Regions from separate parts of the Cronobacter sakazakii genome, predicted to be linked through region 1. Evidence: predicted binding sites of a transcription regulator. Region 1 holds the regulator's gene; the other holds the start of a gene.
What was found. Region 1 encodes Fur, which represses iron uptake genes when iron is present. Its sites were predicted from a motif close to ATAATAATGAGAACNACTATCAA; they were not measured.

Region 1 (10,268 bases):
TTTCGGCCCAAATAAAATGAACACCGTTTATTAACCAGAGACTTACATCTTTACAACCGACAGCGATCTACTCTACATTATGCATAAATGACGACTATTTATTTCTGGTTCAGCGCGTTTTTGTTGATCCTTTTCACAGATTAACCTCTCATCCTGGATAAAATGACCACGCTTTCAATTACTGAAAGGTAATAATCACATGGAAAATAATAATCGGTTTATGCCACATATCAGGCGGACGACCCATATTATGATGTTCGCCCACCGCAACTGCTTTGACTTCCACCTTTTTAACGCCCGCTAGCGTATTGCGCTGCTGCGCGCCGCTTATTCCTGAGAAAGAGCCTAACGCTGTTCATTAACAGGTAACTGCTTGGGAATGCGCGCGCGCTTTTGCCACAACCCTTTGTAATACCGGCATAACGCCGGGTGGGGGTTGTCTGGCCTAAAAAGAGCAAATCTTCTCTACTGCCTTTTAGAGGCAGCGGGAATATGTTGCCCGACATTTATCTTGAGCAATTTTCCGCGAGGAAAAGTGGCGGGATTGCTTTGCCTGAAATAAGGAAACATCATGCAAGCATTAAAAATTGGCGTCAGTCGTTTATGCCCGGACTGTTTTTCAACAGACCGCACGACGATAAATATTCACGAATCTGACTATATTGATATCGCCGCGGCGGTGATGACCGTCAGCGATATTTACCTGGGTCTTATCGATGAAATAGAAATGACCGGATTTGGTATTCCGGTGTTTGTGGTGTGCCAGCCTGAAGAGCGGGTGCCGGCGGAGTATTTGCCACGCGTTGCGGGCGTCTTCGAAGACAGTGAAACGTACCGCGAACACTATGGTCGCCAGCTTGAGGCCGCCGCACAGAAATATGAAACCGCGCTGCGCCCGCCGTTCTTTCGCGCGCTGGTGGATTACGTCAGCCAGGGCAACAGCGCGTTTGACTGCCCAGGCCATCAGGGCGGTGATTTTTTCCGCCGCCACCCCGCGGGGAATCAGTTCGTCAGTTTCTTCGGCGATACGCTATTTCGCGCCGATCTGTGCAACGCTGACGTGGCGATGGGGGATTTGTTAATCCACGAAGGCGCGCCCTGCCTCGCGCAGCAGCACGCCGCAGCGGTGTTTAACGCCGATAAAACCTACTTTGTGCTGAACGGCACCTCTTCGGCCAATAAAGTGGTGCTTAATGCGCTGCTGGCACCGGGCGATCTGGTGCTGTTTGACCGTAATAACCATAAATCGAACCATCACGGCGCGCTGTTGCAGGCGGGCGCGACGCCGGTTTATCTGGAAACCGCGCGTAACCCGTACGGGTTTATCGGCGGGATCGACGCGCATTGTTTCGACGAGCGCTACCTGCGCGAGCGGGTGCGGGAAGTGGCTCCTGCGCGGGCCGCAGAAAAGCTCCCGTTCCGCCTGGCGGTTATTCAGCTCGGCACCTATGACGGCACGATTTATAACGCCCGTCAGGTCGTGGATACGCTCGGGCCGCTGTGTGACTACCTGCTTTTTGATTCCGCATGGGTCGGCTATGAGCAGTTTATTCCGATGATGGCCCCTTGCTCGCCGCTGCTGCTGACGCTTAATGAAAACGATCCGGGCATTCTCGTCACGCAGTCGGTGCATAAACAGCAGGCCGGGTTTTCGCAGACCTCGCAAATCCATAAAAAAGATAGCCATATCAAAGGGCAACCGCGTTATGTGTCGCATAAGCGCATGAATAACGCCTTCATGATGCACGCCTCCACCAGCCCGTTTTATCCGCTCTTCGCGGCCCTGGACATTAACGCGCGGATGCACGAGGGCGAGGCCGGACGCCGGATGTGGATGCGCTGCGTGGAACAGGGCATTGACGCCCGCAAGATGATTTTTGAAAACTGCCGCGCCATTCGCCCGTTTGTTCCGACGACCGTCGATGGCCGCCCGTGGCAGAGCTATGAGACGGCGGAGATAGCCGCTGATTTGCGCTTTTTCCACTTCGAGCCCGGCGAGCGCTGGCACGCTTTTGAGGGCTACGCGCCGCACCAGTACTTCGTCGATCCGTGCAAGCTGCTGCTCACCACGCCGGGGATTAATACCGACACCGGCGAGTATGAGGCTTTCGGCGTGCCCGCCGCCGTGCTCGCAAGCTACCTGCGCGAAAACCACATCATCCCGGAGAAATGCGATCTCAACTCGATTCTGTTCCTGCTGACGCCCGCCGAGGAGATGAGCAAGCTGCAACAGCTGGTGGCGCAACTGGCGCGCTTTGAAGCGCTGCTGGAGCGCGACGCGCCGCTCGTCGACGTGCTGCCCTCGCTCTTTAAACAGCACCAGGTGCGCTACGAAGGCTATACGCTGCGACAGCTCTGCCAGGAGATGCACGACTTTTACGCCAGCCGTAACGTTAAACAGCTGCAAAAAGAGATGTTCCGCAAAGCGCATTTCCCGCGCGTCGTCATGAGCCCGCAGGCGGCCCACCAGGCGTTTATTCGCGGCAATATTGAACTGGTACGGCTTGAACAGGCCGAAGGGCGTATCGCGGCGGAGGGTGCGCTCCCCTACCCGCCCGGCGTGCTGTGCGTGGTGCCCGGCGAAATCTGGGGCGGCGCGGCGCTGCATTACTTTCAGGCGCTGGAAGAAGGGATCAACCTGCTGCCGGGCTTCGCGCCGGAATTGCAGGGCGTCTATGTCGAAACCTGCGATGGCCGCCATCAGGTCTGGTGTTACGTGGTCAGTGAAAACCCTGCCTCGCAACCCCGTACAGAAGGAGCGTTATGATGAGCAAATCCAACAAAATGGGCGTTGTGCCGCTGACTATCCTGACCATGGTCAACATGATGGGCTCCGGTATTATCATGCTGCCGACCAAACTCGCCGAAGTGGGGACGATTTCGATTATCTCATGGCTTGTGACCGCCGTCGGCTCGACAGCGCTCGCCTGGGCGTTTGCCAAATGCGGGATGTACAGCCGTAAATCGGGCGGCATGGGCGGCTATGCGGAATACGCCTTCGGCAAATCCGGCAACTTTATGGCGAACTACACCTACGGGGTGTCGCTGCTTATCGCGAACGTGGCCATCGCTATTTCGGCGGTCGGCTACGGCAGCGAGCTGTTCGGCGCGGCCTTAACGCCGGTGCAAACCGGGATCGCCACCATCGGCGTGCTGTGGATCTGCACCGTCGCTAATTTCGGCGGCGCGCGTATTACCGGCAAGCTCAGCAGCGTGACCGTCTGGGGGGTGATCATTCCGGTGGTCGGGCTGTCGGTCATCGGCTGGTTCTGGTTCAGCCCGACACTGTATGCCGCCTCATGGAACCCGCATCACGTGCCGTTTTTCGATGCGGTCGGATCGTCAATCGCCATGACGCTGTGGGCCTTTCTGGGGCTGGAATCGGCCTGCGCCAATACGGAAGTAGTGGAAAACCCGGAGCGCAACGTGCCGATTGCGGTGCTCGGCGGCACGCTGGGCGCGGCGGTGATTTATATCGTCTCAACCAATGTGATTGCGGGCATTGTGCCGAACCTGGATCTGGCCCACTCCACCGCGCCGTTCGGGCTGGCGTTCGCGCAGATGTTTACGCCGGGCGTCGGGAAAATCATTATGGCGCTGATGGTGATGTCCTGCTGCGGCTCGCTGCTCGGCTGGCAGTTCACCATCGCCCAGGTGTTCCGCTCCTCCGCCGATGAGGGCTATTTCCCGAAAGTCTTTTCCCACCTGAGCCGCGCGGAAGCGCCGGTCAAAGGGATGCTGACGATTGTGATTATCCAGAGCGGGCTGTCGCTGATGACCATCAGCCCTTCGCTTAACAAGCAGTTTAACGTGCTGGTGAACCTGGCGGTGGTAACGAATATCATCCCGTATATTCTGTCGATGGCGGCGCTGGTGATTATTCAGCAGGTGGCGAAAGTGCCGCCGCGTAAGGCGAAACCGGCGAATCTGGTGGCGCTGCTCGGGGCGATTTACAGCTTCTACGCGCTCTACTCGTCAGGCGAGGAGGCGATGCTGTATGGCGCGATAGTCACCTTTATGGGCTGGACGCTGTACGGGCTGGTGTCGCCGCGCTTTGAGCTGACCAATAAACACAGTTAATGAGCGGCATGACGATGAAAACAAAACGGCAACCCGAAGGTTGCCGTTTTTCGCGTCTCCTGTTCAGGAGCGCATTCAGGCGTTTTTCAGCACTTCACTGACGATTTCCACCGCTTCTTTCTCGATCTGCTTGCGGTGTTCTTCACCGAGGAAACTTTCGCAGTAGATCTTGTACGCGTCTTCGGTGCCGGAAGGACGCGCCGCGAACCAGCCGTTCTCGGTCATCACTTTCAGGCCGCCGATAGCCGCACCGTTGCCCGGAGCGGCAGTCAGACGCGCGGTGATGGGGTCGCCTGCCAGCGTACTGGCGCTGACCATTTCCGGAGAGAGCTTCGAGAGCGCCGCTTTCTGCGCGGAGGTCGCGGAAGCCTGTAGACGGTTGTAGCTCGGCGCGCCGAAACGCGCGGCCAGTTCGTCATAGTGCTGCTGCGGGTTTTTACCGGTTACGGCGGTGATTTCCGCCGCCAGCAGGCACATGATGATGCCGTCTTTATCAGTGGACCACGGCGTGCCGTCAAAGCGCAGGAAAGACGCGCCCGCGCTCTCTTCGCCGCCAAAGCCAAAGCTGCCGTCGTAGAGACCGTCAACAAACCATTTAAAGCCAACCGGCACTTCCACCAGCTTACGGCCCAGCGCGTCCACCACGCGGTCGATCATCGCGGAGGAGACCAGCGTTTTGCCAACGGCCACATCCTGACCCCACTGCGGACGATGCTGGAACAGGTAGTTGATCGCCACCGCCAGATAGTGGTTCGGGTTCATCAGGCCCGCAGGCGTGACGATACCGTGACGGTCGTAGTCCGGGTCGTTCGCGAACGCCAGGTCGAACTTATCACGCAGCGCCAGCAGACCGGCCATCGCCGATTCCGAGGAGCAGTCCATGCGGATTGCGCCGTCTTTATCGAGGTGCATAAAGCGGAAAGTCTGATCCACCTGATCGTTAACGATGGTGAGATTGAGCTTGTAGTGCTCCGCGATGCGCTTCCAGTATTCGATACCGGAGCCGCCGAGCGGATCAACGCCAAGCTTCAGGCCCGCTTTCTGGATAGCGGCCATATCAACGATTTCTGCAAGCCCCTCGATAAACGGCTGCACCAGGTCTTTTTCCTGAATGCGGCCGCTCGCCCAGGCCTCGTCCAGAGAGATGCGTTTCACCTCTTTCAGGCCGTTCGCCAGCAGTTCGTTAGCGCGGTTTTCGACCACTTTGGTGACGTTGGTGTCTGCCGGGCCGCCGTTAGGCGGGTTGTATTTGATGCCGCCGTCGTCCGGTGGGTTGTGCGACGGGGTGATGACGATGCCATCGGCCTGCGCGCCGCCGCGTTTGTTATGCTCAAGAATGGCATTCGAAACCGCAGGCGTCGGCGTATAACCGTTGTTCTCCTGCACGATGATATCGACGCCGTTGGCGGCCAGCACTTCCAGCACGGAGATAATCGCAGGCTCGGAGAGCGCGTGCGTATCTTTACCGACATAGCACGGCCCGGTGATGCCGTTTTTCGTACGCTCTTCGGCGATCGCCTGGGCTATCGCCAGAATGTGCGGCTCGTTAAAGCTGTGGCGCGCGGCGCTCCCACGGTGGCCGGACGTACCGAACTTGACCGCGTGTTCCGCATTACCCACTTCCGGCTTCAGCACGTAGTACTGCGCGGTGAGCTGGGCGACGTTGATTAAATCACTCTGTTGTGCAGGCTGTCCCGCACGGTTATTGACTGCCATGGCCTGGTCCTTCTGACGCAAGAGTTAAATGGTGCCGCAAACCTTCTCAATCAATTCCGCCGGGAACTGCATGGTCTGCATGATGTGTTCAATCATGCTGCATTTGCGGCCTGTATTCGTATTCGTAATCACCCAGTACGGTGTGCCCGGCACGTGGCGGGGTTTCGTCTGGTTGCCACTTTGCAGCAGCGTTTGCTCGTCACCGGCGAAATAGACGCGGGTACGGCCGTGTAACGACTCGGTCGCTTCGGCAAATGCGTTTGCATCCAGTGAATAGAGTGTAGACAGCACCAGCATAAAACGATTGACCGCGCGTTTTTGTTCGGCGTATTCATCCGATAACAGCAGTTCACGCATGGCTCGCACGCGGTCGCGCGCCGAGTTCACTGGCTTTTCAGGCTCAGCGGCGGGCGCAACAGTGGCGGGAGTCTCTGCTTTGGCGGGTGTAGCGGCTAATGGCGAGGAGGCGGAAAATTTCAACATGCGCCGTAAAATGTCGGACGCGCTTTCGCCAATATGCAGGGTGTGGCTGGCAATGTAGCGATACAGCTCGTCATCAACTTCAATCGTTTTCATCTTAATCCAGTGCGATATCTTTTCTGAATACAAGTCGTTGGGAGTATAAAGTTAAAACCCAACAGCGGATAGCGTCAAACCAGGAAGGCCGCAAAAGTCGGAATTAACTGGAACCTTGCAGCCGGGCGGCAGAATGGTCAACATGATAACCTAACCTGTCAGTCGCCAAAAAAGAACTTTGCCATGAAATTAAATATCCGCACGCAATCTGCGCAACAACCGACTCAAAATACACCGATTGTGTTAATTCACGGGCTGTTTGGCAGCCTGGATAACCTGGGCGTGCTGGCTCGCGATCTGGTGGACGATCATGACGTTGTGCAGGTTGATTTGCGAAACCACGGGCTTTCCGGGCGCAGCGAGACGATGGATTATCCGGCGATGGCGCAGGATATTCTCGAAACGCTGGATGCGCAGGGGCTGAATAAGGTGATTCTTATCGGTCATTCAATGGGCGGCAAAGCGGCAATGGCGGTGACCGCGCTTGCGCCAGATCGCATTGAAAAGCTGGTGGCGATTGATATAGCGCCTGTGGATTATCAGGTGCGCCGTCACGATGAAATATTCAATGCGGTGAACGCGGTGAGCGACGCGGGCGTTACCTCACGCCAGCAGGCGGCGGAGATTATGCGCCAGCATATCCGCGAGGAAGGCGTGGTGCAGTTTCTGCTGAAATCGTTTGTCGATGGCGAGTGGCGCTTTAATGTGTCGGTGCTGTGGAGCCAGTATTCGCATATCGTCGGCTGGGAAACGGTGCCTGCCTGGCACGGCCCGGCGCTGTTTATTCGCGGCGGCGCGTCGCCTTATGTGGAAGAAGCGCACCGCGAGGCGCTGCTCTCACAGTTCCCCAAAGCCCGCGCGCATGTGATTGCGGGCGCAGGCCACTGGGTGCATGCCGAAAAACCGCAGGCGGTGCTGCGCGCGATTCGTCGTTTTCTGGAAACTGATTAAAAACAGACCGACCGGCGCCGTCGCGCGCCGGATGCGTTGGCGCGCTTCGCTCCCTGATGTATGATGGCGCGCTGAAATACCGCCGGGCTCCGCCACGGCAGCCTGTTTCCCCTGTCTATACTCATACCATGGCAAAAGAACAAACGGACCGCACAACGCTCGATCTCTTCGCGGATGAACGCCGTCCGGGCAGACCGAAAACCAATCCGCTGTCGCGCGACGAACAGCTGCGCATCAATAAGCGCAACCAGCTTAAGCGTGACAAAGTTCGCGGGCTTAAGCGCGTGGAGCTGAAGCTGAACGCCGACGCGGTAGACGCGCTGAACCATCTCGCGCAGGCGCGCAATATCAGCCGCAGCGAGCTGATAGAAGCGATGCTGCTCGCGCAGCTGAAAGCCTTGCAGGAGTAAGGTCTGGTCTGAATTTTACCCAAAAGGACCGGGCAATGTAGCAGAGAGTGCACCCGGTGCCTGATAGCGTTTCCGCACCTTCTTCTGTTCTGCTATGATTGCCCTATCTGTGGGCGTTATGCCAGCACCATCACATTTAGATTCAAGAGGTTATTCTTCTTATGGCAATCGTAGGCATCTTTTTCGGCAGCGACACCGGCAATACCGAAAATATCGCAAAAATTATCCAGAAACAGCTCGGGACTGACGTTGCTGAAGTGCATGACATTGCTAAAAGCAGCAAAGAGGATCTGGAAGCATTCGATATTCTTCTGCTTGGCATCCCGACCTGGTACTACGGCGAAGCGCAGTGCGACTGGGACGACTTCTTCCCGACGCTCGAAGAAATTGACTTTAACGGCAAGCTGGTGGCGCTTTTCGGCTGCGGCGACCAGGAAGATTACGCAGAATATTTCTGCGACGCGCTGGGCACCATTCGCGACATCATCGAGCCGCGCGGTGCGACCATTGTTGGCCACTGGCCGACCGAAGGTTACCACTTTGAAGCTTCTAAAGGCCTCGCTGATGACGACCACTTCGTTGGTCTCGCGATTGACGAAGATCGCCAGCCGGAGCTGACCGCCGAACGCGTTGAAAAATGGGTCAAACAGGTGTCCGAAGAGCTGCATCTGCAGGAAATCATCAACGCCTGATGATAAGCGGCGCGGGCACCGTTCCGCGCCGTTTGATAGATAAAAGCAATGAAAATAATTGCTACAAATTTTTAACTTTCCCTCACTACGCTGTACAATGGCTTTCTTAATTATCAGGCTCTCCACGTGAAAAACGCTGGCTGGCCCACGATTTTTAAGCTCTTTTTTGCCGGACGCTTGCGGTTTTCATTTAGGCATGTCAGTTCTATAATGAGACGCATTCATCTTCGGCGTATCCGATGTATCGCTCCCTTCCGGAGCGAGTCGTTAAGCAACAGGACAGATTCCGCATGACTGACAACAATACCGCATTAAAGAAGGCCGGCCTGAAAGTCACGCTTCCTCGATTAAAAATCCTCGAAGTGCTGCAGGAACCGGTCAATCATCATGTCAGTGCGGAAGACCTCTATAAGCGTCTGATTGACATGGGTGAAGAGATTGGCCTTGCCACGGTCTATCGCGTACTTAACCAGTTCGACGATGCCGGCATCGTCACTCGTCACAACTTTGAAGGCGGTAAATCCGTTTTCGAGCTGACGCAACAGCATCATCACGATCACCTGATTTGCCTCGATTGCGGCAAAGTGATCGAATTCAGTGATGATTCTATTGAAGCGCGTCAGCGTGAAATCGCCACGCGCCACGGCATCCGCCTGACCAACCACAGCCTCTATCTGTACGGTCACTGCGCCGATGGCGACTGCCGCGAAAATGAACACGCCCACGAGGCTGGCGGGAAATAACGCTCGCTATACTGCATTATCCCAGGCCGACATTTGTCGGCCTTTTTATTGCCTGAACCCCCTTTAACAAAAATATAGATGTATTTTTTTAGATAAAATTTGAAAACTGGAGTGTTTTAATACAGCGCACAATGCTTAATTAAACCACATATATTTTTTTAAATCGAAATTCAGAAAAGATAAATATCTTTATCACTCAATCGGTTAGAGATGAGATTATCCCTGTTTTTCCTTTTCTGTTCTCTGCCCCTTATTGCAGCCATAAAAAAGCATCCATTAAGATACAGCAACGATTTAATTTTATTTTATTAAGGTAACCAACATGGTCTTACCCCCTAAACCGCTTGCTGAGATTTACCGTATTGCGGATATTTTTAATAGCTACGGCAACTGGTCTCGTGCAGAGAAAAATACGCTGATCCCGCTTCGGGACGGGGAGATCTGCATCATTCGTGGCGGTCAGTTCTCTCTGATGCGCCAGAGTGACAGGCTGTTGCTGGAAAAAAGCAGCGCACCCTCTGTGCTGGGACTGGCGAGGAATTTAGGCAAAACTCAATTCGCCAAATTACAGGCTGATTCCGAATGCCATTACCAGTTAATTCCTTTTGATTATTTCATTCAGGAAATTGAGAAAAATCACTGCCAGTTACATCTGCTTATTTTGTCCTCATGGTTTATTAATATGCTTTGCTATCGCGAAGAAATTATGATGGGAAGAAACAGCTACAGCATGATTAAAGCGAATATCGATTGTCTCGCGACAATGGATGAGTTCATGCGTAACCGGATTAACGTGGCCGACTATATCGTTAAAAAAACCAATCTTTCCCGCAGCATGGTGATGAAAACCCTTTCTCAGTTGCGCGGTGCGAAAAATATTGAGATAAGCAAAGGCAAACTGGTTGCGGTTCACCATCTGCCTGAATCGCTGTAGAGCGCGCGCCCGTTCATAAGAAAGCCAGCCCGGAGGCTGGCTTTTTATTGCGTTAGGGCTGTACGTTATCCACACGGCTGTAACGTTTACCGTCGCTGCTGACGCTTCGTACCTGTACGGCACCCGTCACGCGTGGCGGCTTCGCATCGTCGTAGCGCTGCCAGTG
Region 2 (10,268 bases), 1.3 Mb from region 1:
TAGCGGATCTGCCCGCCGCCAGCGCGAAACCTGAGCAGGATGACGCGGCGTAAATGTTGATGATGTGAGGGTGGCGGGGTAAGTCGTGACGGGTAAATGACGACGGCGGGTGCGCTGCGCTTACCCGCCTTACCACGCGCCCTATAACGCATAGAGACGTGTTTCCCCAGGATAGGTAAGCGAAGCGCACCCACCAACAAACGCCGCCCCACTGCCCGTAGGGTGGGTAAGCAAAGCGCACCCACCAACAAACGCCGCCCCATTTCCCGCAGGGTGGGTAAGCAAAGCACACCCACCAACAAACGCCGCCCCATTTTCCCGTAGGGTGGGTAAGCGAAGCGCACCCACCAACGATTTTCGGATAACCCGCCTACTACCCTCTACCCCACAACCTGCGCGAAAAACTCTCGATCTTCCCGTTAAGACGCCGGTTTTGCAGCGTTTTCGCCCAACTGGCGGAAAGCCCGCCTGCGCTCAGGAGCCGATGATACTGCTCGTCATCGAATGGCGTATGCCACGCAATCGCGGCGGCCTCGCGCACGGAAATGGCGCTCACCCGCGACACCAGCTCCAGCGGCGCGTCGCTAAACACCTTTCCCTCGCCGATCACCCGGTAGAGCCAGCCGCAGCGCGCGGTATCCTGCATCCGGCCGGAAAGCTCGCTAATCCCCGAGTGAAAATTAACCTTAAAGCACGGCGAACGCGGCTGGGTGATCTGTATCAGCGCCTCGCCCCAGCGAAAGATATCGCCGATAAACGCGTTCTCTTCCGTAAGCCCCAGCGTTGAGAGATTCTCGCCAAATGCGGGCGGCGCGAACCACTCCGCCTGTTCCGGGTATTCACGCGCCCAGACGGCATAATGCTCGCGCGGGTAGTGGCACAGCGCGCGGTCCGCCCCGCCGTGAATTTTCTTCTCCGCCTGCTGATCGCCAACCAGCCCGCGGCGGGTAAGTGACAACTCGCCCTCCACCTGCACTTTGCCGATGGCGCTGGGCCTGCTGCCTTCATAGTCGCGGATTTTGCCGAGATACACCTGCACCGGGAAATACATACGCGCCTCCTTTTGCGGATATAAAAAAAGCGAGCCATCAGGCTCGCTTTTTACAGGTCAGGTTGCAACCTTATTTCTGAGAAGCGAAACGCGCTGCGGCTTCGTCCCAGTTAACCACGTTCCAGAACTCTTTGATGTAGTCCGGACGGCGGTTCTGGAATTTCAGGTAGTACGCGTGCTCCCACACGTCCAGGCCCAGGATCGGGTAGCCGGAAGCGCCGGAGATAGCTTCGCCCATCAGCGGGGAATCCTGGTTTGCGGTGGAAACAACAGCCAGTTTGTCGCCTTTCAGCACCAGCCACGCCCAGCCAGAGCCGAAACGGGTCGCTGCTGCTTTCTCGAACTCTTCTTTGAATTTCTCAACGGAGCCGAAATCGCGCTCGATAGCCGCTTTCAGGTCGCCCTGCAGGGTGGTGCCTTTTTTCAGGCCTTTCCAGAACAGGCTGTGGTTCGCGTGGCCGCCCGCGTTGTTACGCAGAACGGTTTTCTTGTCAGCCGGAACCTGATCCAGTTTGGTGATCAGCTCTTCAACCGGCAGATTCGCCAGCTCCGGCAGGCTTTCCAGCGCCGCGTTAGCGTTGTTGACGTAGGTCTGGTGGTGTTTGGTGTGATGGATTTCCATCGTCTGCTTGTCGAAATGCGGTTCCAGGGCGTCGTATGCGTACGGCAGGGATGGCAGTGTGTAACTCATATTCATCATCTCCATTATTGTCGGGCGGCATAGGTGTTAACGCCGCGTAAGCAGTGGGTTCATTATAGTTAATTAAATGATATTGAAAATGTTTATCAATGCCGCAGTTTTTATATGGTTATAACTTAACGCAATATTAGCCAAAAATGGACACCCTGCGCCGTTTTTCGCACATATTTCCAACGCTTAGGCATCGTCTGAATTCACCATAAAGTGTGATCCCCGTTCGGCTTACTCGCTGTTTTTTGCCACCCGTTAACGCTTCGCGGCAGCGCCCCGAAGGTGAAAGCGTGAGCGCCTCAATAGACTCGATTCGGTTAGGGGGCGGCTTTCGCTCCTGTCTGGTGCTATGACGGAAACGAGGACGACAGCATGAGTAACGCAATAACCATGGGCATACTGTGGCACTTGATTGGCGCGGCGAGCGCCGCCTGCTTTTATGCGCCGTTTAAGAAGGTACGGCACTGGTCCTGGGAGACCATGTGGTCAGTGGGCGGCGTGGTGTCCTGGCTGATTTTACCCTGGGTGGTCAGCGCGCTGCTGCTGCCCGATTTCTGGGCCTACTACCGCTCGTTCAGCGCCGCCACACTGCTGCCGGTGTTTCTGTTCGGCGCGATGTGGGGCATCGGCAACATTAACTACGGCCTGACCATGCGCTATCTCGGTATGTCGATGGGCATCGGTATCGCGATTGGTATTACGCTGATTGTCGGTACGCTGATGACGCCGCTGCTGAACGGCAAATTCGATGTGCTTGTCGGCACCGCGGGCGGGCGGATGACGCTGCTTGGCGTGTTCGTCGCGCTCGTTGGCGTCGCCATTGTCACACGCGCAGGCCAGCTGAAAGAGCGCCAGATGGGCATCAAAGCCGAAGAGTTTAACCTGAAGAAAGGGCTGGTGCTGGCGGTGCTGTGCGGCGTGTTCTCCGCCGGCATGTCGTTTGCGATGGACGCCGCGAAGCCGATGCATGAAGCCGCCGCCGCGCTGGGCGTCGATCCGCTCTACGTCGCGCTGCCAAGCTATGTCGTTATCATGGGCGGCGGCGCGCTGATTAACCTCGGCTTCTGCTTTATCCGCCTCGCGAAGGTGAAAAACCTGTCGATTAAAGCCGATTTCTCGCTGGCGAAACCGCTGCTTATCAGCAACGTGCTGCTCTCGGCGCTCGGCGGGCTGATGTGGTATTTGCAGTTCTTTTTCTACGCCTGGGGCCATGCGCGCATCCCGGCGCAGTACGACTACATCAGCTGGATGCTGCACATGAGTTTTTACGTGCTGTGCGGCGGCATCGTCGGGCTGCTGCTGCGCGAGTGGAAAGCCGCCGGGCGTCGCCCGGTCAGCGTGCTGAGCCTGGGCTGCGTGGTGATTATCGTGGCGGCGAATATCGTCGGGCTGGGCATGGCGACCAACTAACCGGCCATCGCACCCCACTGCTGACGCCACACCCGTGGCGTCACGCCCGTTTCACGGGTAAACACCACCGAGAAATAGTTACTGTCTTCAAAGCCGCAGCGCGCGGCGATTTCGCTTATCAGCAACGAGGAGTGGCGCAGCAGATACTGCGCCTGGCAAATGCGTAACTGGCGCAGGTACTGGCTGATGGTCATGCCCGTCTGCTGGCGGAACAGCTGGCGCAGCGGACGTTCGGCAATCTGATAATGACTGCAAAAGTGCTGTAAATCGAACGGCACGTCGAGGCTGTTGCCGAGCGCGGCCATCAGCAGATCCAGCGTTTCTCCCTCGCCCGGCCCCGTACCGCCCGATGGCTGGTAACGATGACGGCGAAGCGTAATCGCCAGCTGTAAAAAGAGGCTTTCGGCAAGGCAGTGCGAGAGCGCGTCTTGCTTCGGGCTTTCATGCTCAAGCTGGTCAATCACCTGGCGCGCCTGCACCATGCCCTGACTGCTGAGCCGCCAGCGCGGGTCGCCGTTCACGCCGCGCGGGTTTTCCAGCAGATCGCGCCAGTTGACGTTCAGTTGCAGGCGTTCGGGGCAGTAGATGATGTTATGTAGCACCAGATCGTTAACCGACTGGTAGCTGTGGCGGTCTTCGGCGCGGATATAAAAGAGATCGCCGCAGGTGATGCGGTAAGGCCTGTCATTCAGCACATGCAGCCCGTTGCCGCGCCACACCAGCACCAGTTCGCAGAACTCGTGGGTATGCTCGGCAAAAACGTTTTGCGGGTAGCGGTCAGCCACGACGACCGGCTGGGTGGGTGTCGCGAAGAAATCCGCTTTCCTGAGCACTAACTGAGAGGCCACAGCGTATCTCCGGGGCAAATGGCTGCAAAGTATGCGTTTTTTCGCCGCGGAAAACGGTGATTTCCTTCGCGTTACTGGGTTTGCCCGTCGCGCCCCTGGCGAATATCGCGCGGCGACCACGAAAACTCGCGCCGGAAGAGCGTGGAGAAGTGGTTGCTGTCGCCAAAGCCGCACTGATAGGCGATATCCGTGACGCTCTCTTCGCTGTGGCGCAACAGATAGCGCGCTTTCATCAGGCGCAGACGGTTAAGGTAGCGCTGCGGCGTCAGCCCGGTGCGCTGCTTAAGCTGGCGGTGCAGCGTGCGCAGCGACAGCCGGTGATGGTCGGCGAGCTGCTCCCAGCAAATCTCTTCCGCGTAATGTTCCTCAAGCCAGGCGATAAGCTGGTTCAGCCGTTCATCAGGGCGGCCGTCGCCCTGCGCATGCGCGCCGCTACGCAGCAAAATCAGCAGTTGCATAAAGAGCATCTCCATGCTGGCGATGGCGTGGACGTCGCTGCTTTCTCGCAGCGCTTCCAGTTGTCCGACCAGCGGGCGGGCCTGATGCAGCGTCTGCTGGCTGACGCGCCAGTGCGACGGATAGTGACCGTCCTGCTCCTGCGGCAGAAGCTTTTCAAGCCCCGACAGGAAACTGAACGCCTGCGGCGAGCGATACAGCACATTGGTCAGGCAGAGGTTTTCGGTGTGCTCGTAGAGATGACGATCGTGGTCGCGCACAAAGCAGACGGAGCCGCCGCTGAGCGTATACGGCTGACCATTAAACACATGCGTGCCGGTGCCGTGCTCAACGATGACAATCTCATAAAAATCATGATGATGCTCAGGAAAAGCCGCCTGCGGAAGACGCGGTTCAATGGTCACCGACGCTGCGCCGGATGGGAAAAAATCAACGCTCTGTAGTACCGTCATCATTGCCCCCGCATTCTGTGAAACCTGCCTGATAGTAGATAACGGTTCTCACTGACACCTTAAATTTTCGACGCCAAAACGCGCAAAGCCTGTCGGTTTTTTAAGAAACACCGTGAAATTTCTGGAAATGCGGCGCGGCTCACACCCCGGCCAGCCAGGCGGCCAGACGCCATTTTGTGAACTCCCTCACGTTCATCTTTGCCTCCTTGCCAGCGCGTTTAACGCACTGTCCGTGGAGTGAAGGTGCGCCGCCGCGCCGCTCCCTAGACTGGCGTCAGAGATTCCAACAAGGACCCCAACCATGACTATTCGCCATAGCGTCGCGGTCGATCTGGGGGCGTCCAGCGGCCGCGTGATGCTGGCCCGCTACGACAGCCACGGACAGCGCCTGACGCTTGAGGAAATCCACCGTTTCGCCAACGGCCTGCGCCGCGTGGACGGCTTCGACACCTGGGATGTGGATGCGCTGGAGCGTGAAGTGCGCACGGGGCTGGAGAAAGCCTGCGCGCGCGGCGTCGCTATCGACAGCATCGGCATCGACACCTGGGGCGTCGATTATGTGTTGCTGGATGCGCGCGGCGAGCGCGTCGGCCTGCCGGTGTCGTATCGCGACAGCCGCACCGACGGCCTCATGGCCCGCGCGGAGCAGCAAATGGGCCGTGAGGCGATTTACCGCCGCACCGGCATTCAGTTCCTGCCGTTTAACACGCTGTATCAGTTTCGGGCGCTGGTAGAGCAGCAGCCGGAGCTGGTTGGCCGCGTGGCGCATGCGCTGCTCATCCCGGATTACCTCTGCTACCGGCTTACGGGCGCGCTGAACTGGGATTACACCAACGCCACCACCACGCAGCTTATCAATATCAATACCGATAACTGGGACGAGACGCTGCTCGACTGGGCGGGCGTGCCGCACCACTGGCTCGGCGCGCCGACGCATCCGGGCAACGTGATCGGCCACTGGCGCAGCGCGCAGGGCGTCGAAGTGCCGGTGGTTTCTGTGGCGACGCACGACACCGCCAGCGCGGTGATCGCCGCGCCGCTGGCGACGCCGGACGCGGCGTACCTTTCCTCCGGCACCTGGTCGCTGATGGGTTTTGAGAGCAAAACGCCGTACACCGATGACCGCGCGCTCGCGGCCAATATCACCAACGAAGGCGGTGCCGAAGGGCGTTACCGGGTGCTGAAAAACATCATGGGGCTGTGGCTGTTGCAGCGCGTCTGCCAGGAGCAGCAGATTACCGACCTGCCCGCCCTTATCGACGAGGCGCGCGCGCTTGCGCCCTGCCGCTTTGTGGTGAACCCCAATGACGACCGCTTTATCAACCCGGAAAACATGAGCCGCGAAATTCAGGCCGCCTGCCTGGCGCGCGGCGAGCCTGCGCCGCAAAGCGCGGGAGAGCTGGCGCGCTGTGTTTTTGACAGCCTGGCGCTGCTGTATGCCCGCGTGCTGGAAGAGCTCACCGCCCTGCGCGGGCGGCCGTTCACGGTGCTGCATATCGTCGGCGGTGGCAGCCAGAACCCGCTGCTGAATCAGCTTTGCGCCGATGCCTGCGGCATTCCGGTGCTGGCAGGCCCGGTGGAGGCCTCCACGCTCGGCAATATCGGCTGCCAGCTGATGGCGCTGGATGATATCGCCGATGTCGACGCGTTTCGCCGCGTTGTGACCGCCAGCCAGACGCTGACCCCTTTTCACCCTCAGACGGACAGCGAAATAGCGCGCCACGCGGCGCAGGTATCGCCGTCCCGTCAAATCAGGAAGGAGCTTTACGCATGACCACTCACATTCATCAGGCCTGGGAAATGGCGAAGCAGCGCTTCGCCGCCGTTGGCGTCGATGCCGAAGCCGCACTACGCCAGCTCGACCGCCTGCCGGTTTCCATGCACTGCTGGCAGGGCGACGACGTGGCCGGGTTTGAAAACCCGCAGGGGCAGCTCACCGGCGGCATTCAGGCGACCGGCAACTATCCGGGCAAGGCGCGTAACGCCGAAGAGCTGCGCGCCGATCTCGACCAGGCGCTGCGCCTGATCCCCGGCCCCAAACGCCTGAACCTACACGCCATCTATCTGGAATCCGACACGCCGGTCGCCCGCAATGAGATCAAACCGGCACATTTCGCAAACTGGGTGGCGTGGGCGCGCGAGCGCCAGCTGGGGCTGGATTTCAACCCGTCGTGCTTCTCGCACCCGCTGAGCGCCGACGGCTTTACGCTCTCGCACCCTAACCCGGAAATTCGCCAGTTCTGGATTGAGCACTGCCAGGCGAGCCGCCGCGTGTCGGCGTCGTTTGGCGAACAGCTCGGCACACCGTCGGTAATGAACATCTGGATCCCGGACGGCATGAAAGATACGCCAGTGGACCGCCTGGCGCCGCGCCGCCGCCTGCTCGCCGCGCTGGATGAGGTTATCCGCGAAAAACTCAACCCGGCGCACCACATCGACGCGGTAGAGAGCAAGCTGTTCGGCATTGGTGCGGAGAGCTACACCGTCGGCTCAAACGAGTTTTACCTGGGCTATGCCGCAAGCCGCCAGACCGCACTGTGCCTCGACGCTGGCCATTTCCACCCGACTGAAGTGATCTCCGACAAAATCTCCGCCGCAATACTCTACGTGCCGCGCCTGCTGCTGCACGTGAGCCGCCCGGTGCGCTGGGACAGCGATCATGTCGTGCTGCTGGATGACGAAACCCAGGCCATCGCCGGCGAAATTATTCGCCATGACCTGTTTGACCGCGTGCATATCGGCCTCGATTTCTTCGACGCCTCCATCAACCGCATCGCGGCGTGGGTGATTGGCACCCGCAATATGAAGAAAGCGCTGCTGCGCGCGCTGCTGGAGCCGACCGCGCAACTGCGTCAGCTGGAGCTCGAAGGCGATTACACCGCGCGTCTGGCGCTGCTCGAAGAGCAGAAATCGCTGCCGTGGCAGGCCGTCTGGGAGATGTACTGCGAGCGCCACGACACGCCAGCCGATGCCGCGTGGCTCTCCGCCGTCCGCCACTATGAACAACATGTGTTAAGCACGCGCTAAGGAGCATTCATGCAACGCATTCTCTCTTCCTGGTTTATTCAGGGGATGGTTAAAGCCACCAGCGATATGTGGCTGAAAGGCTGGGACGAACGTAACGGCGGTAACGTGAGCCTGCGCCTTGACGCAGCCGACGTGGAGCCTTACCGCGACGAGTTTTACCCTGCGCCACGCTGCGTGGAGCTGAGCCAGCCGCGCACGGAACTCGCGGGCTGCTGGTTTCTCGTGACCGGCTCCGGGAAGTTTTTCCGTAACGTGCAGCTCGACCCGGCAGACACGCTGGTGCTGCTGCAAATCACCGATGACGGTATGGCGTATCACATTCACTGGGGGCTCAGTAACGGCGGCCTGCCGACATCGGAGCTGGCGTCGCATTTTCAGTCGCACGCGGTACGCAAAGCGGTCTCCGGCGGCAAGGACCGCGTGATTATGCACTGTCACGCCACGAACCTGATTGCGCTGAGCTTTGTGCTGGAACTGGATGAAGCGCGCTTTACGCGCCTGTTGTGGGAAGGCAGCACCGAATGCCTGGTGGTGTTCCCGGACGGCATCGGCATTGTGCCGTGGATGGTGCCGGGCACCGATGGCATCGGCAGCGCCACGTCGGCGCAGATGAAAACCCACACGCTGGTGCTGTGGCCGCATCACGGTATTTTCGGCACCGGGCCGACGCTTGATGAGGCGTTCGGGCTTATCGATACCGCCGAGAAATCCGCCGAGATCCTGGTCAAGGTGTTGTCGATGGGCGGCATGAAGCAGACCATCACGCGCGAGGAGTTGATTGCGCTCGGCGAGCGTTTTGGCGTGACGCCGCACGCGGGTGCCATCGCGCTGTAACCGGGCGGGTGTGTGGAGGCAGACGGTGGGTGCGCTGCGCTTACCCACCCTACCCATCCTCAATGTAGGGCGGTTAAGCAAAGCGCACCCGCCATTACCGTAAAAGCAAGGAGAAGCTGCATGAGCTTTATGTTGGCACTGCCCAAAATTAGCCTGCATGGCGCAGGCGCTATCGAAGACATGGTGAAACTGGTGGCGAATAAAGCCTGGGGCAAGGCGCTTATCGTCACCGACGGACAACTGGTTAAACTCGGCCTGCTCGATAGCCTCTTTGCCGCACTGGATACGCATCAGCTTTCATACGAGCTGTTTGATGACGTTTTTCCGAACCCCACCGAAGCGCTGGTGCAGCGCGGCTTCGCAATCTGGCGCAATGCGCAATGCGACTACCTGATTGCCTTCGGCGGCGGCAGCCCCATCGACACTGCTAAAGCCATCAAAATTCTCACCGCCAATCCAGGCGCGTCCATCGATTACGCAGGCGTAGGTCATGTCAAAAACCCTGGCGCACCGCTGGTAGCGATTAACACCACGGCCGGAACGGCGGCGGAAATGACCAGCAATGCGGTGATCACCAACGAGGCGCGGCGGGTCAAAGAGGTGATTATCGACCCGAATCTGATCCCCGATATCGCCGTGGATGACGCAAGCGTGATGCTGGATATTCCGCCCGCCATCACCGCCGCGACCGGCATGGACGCGCTGACCCACGCGGTCGAGGCGTTTGTCTCGGTGGGTGCGCACCCGCTGACCGACGCCAACGCGCTGGAGGCGATTCGCCTGATTAACGAGTGGCTGCCAAAGGCGGTGGAGGACGGGCACAATCTGGAGGCGCGCGAGCAGATGGCGTGCGGTCAGTATCTGGCGGGCATGGCGTTTAACAGCGCGGGCTTAGGCCTGGTACATGCGCTGGCGCACCAGCCGGGCGCGACGCACAACCTGCCGCACGGCGTCTGCAACGCGATTTTGCTACCCGTTATTGAAAATTTTAACCGCCCGCGCGCCGTGAAGCGGTTTGCGCGCGTGGCGCAGGCGATGGGCGTCGATACCCGTGACATGAGCGATGAACAGGCGAGCCATGAAGCCATCAACGCGATCCGCGCGCTGTCGGCGCGTGTCGGCATTCCCTCCGGCTTCAGCCAGCTTGGTGTGACGAAAGCGGATATCGAAGGCTGGCTTGATAACGCGCTGGCTGACCCTTGCGCGCCGTGCAACCCGCGCGTCGCTTCACGCGACGAGGTCCGCGAGCTCTATCTGGAGGCGTTATGATCCGCAAAGCGTTTGTAATGCAGGTAAACCCCGACGCGCACGACGAGTATCAGCGCCGCCATTCCCCCATCTGGCCGGAGCTTGAAGCGGTGTTGAAAGCGCACGGCGCGCACCATTACGCCATCTGGCTTGATGCGCAGCGTCATTTGCTCTTCGCGACGGTCGAGATAGAGAGCGAGGCGCGCTGGAACGCCGTGGCGCAAACCGAGGTGTGCCAGCGCTGGTGGAAG

Region 2: the regulator Fur is predicted to act here: its motif matches at 1,819-1,841, upstream of sodA (superoxide dismutase [Mn]).

The regions. Positions count from the first base shown of each region.
Region 1 covers NZ_CP011047.1:4,075,348-4,085,615, forward strand. Annotated here, with positions in the region: gene speFL (leader peptide SpeFL) at 200-304, shown strand; gene speF (ornithine decarboxylase SpeF) at 572-2,767, shown strand; gene potE (putrescine-ornithine antiporter) at 2,767-4,080, shown strand; gene pgm (phosphoglucomutase (alpha-D-glucose-1,6-bisphosphate-dependent)) at 4,156-5,796, opposite strand; gene seqA (replication initiation negative regulator SeqA) at 5,821-6,372, opposite strand; gene ybfF (esterase) at 6,556-7,323, shown strand; gene ybfE (LexA regulated protein) at 7,452-7,733, shown strand; gene fldA (flavodoxin FldA) at 7,895-8,425, shown strand; gene fur (ferric iron uptake transcriptional regulator) at 8,716-9,168, shown strand; gene CSK29544_RS19395 (helix-turn-helix domain-containing protein) at 9,491-10,102, shown strand; gene CSK29544_RS19400 (beta-N-acetylhexosaminidase) at 10,155-10,268, opposite strand, start outside.
Region 2 covers NZ_CP011047.1:866,464-876,731, reverse strand. Annotated here, with positions in the region: gene lldD (FMN-dependent L-lactate dehydrogenase LldD) at 1-53, shown strand, start outside; gene yiiM (6-hydroxyaminopurine reductase) at 374-1,051, opposite strand; gene sodA (superoxide dismutase [Mn]) at 1,122-1,742, opposite strand; gene rhaT (L-rhamnose/proton symporter RhaT) at 2,115-3,152, shown strand; gene rhaR (HTH-type transcriptional activator RhaR) at 3,149-4,000, opposite strand; gene rhaS (HTH-type transcriptional activator RhaS) at 4,072-4,908, opposite strand; gene rhaB (rhamnulokinase) at 5,210-6,682, shown strand; gene CSK29544_RS04050 (L-rhamnose isomerase) at 6,679-7,935, shown strand; gene rhaD (rhamnulose-1-phosphate aldolase) at 7,945-8,769, shown strand; gene fucO (lactaldehyde reductase) at 8,890-10,038, shown strand; gene rhaM (L-rhamnose mutarotase) at 10,035-10,268, shown strand, end outside.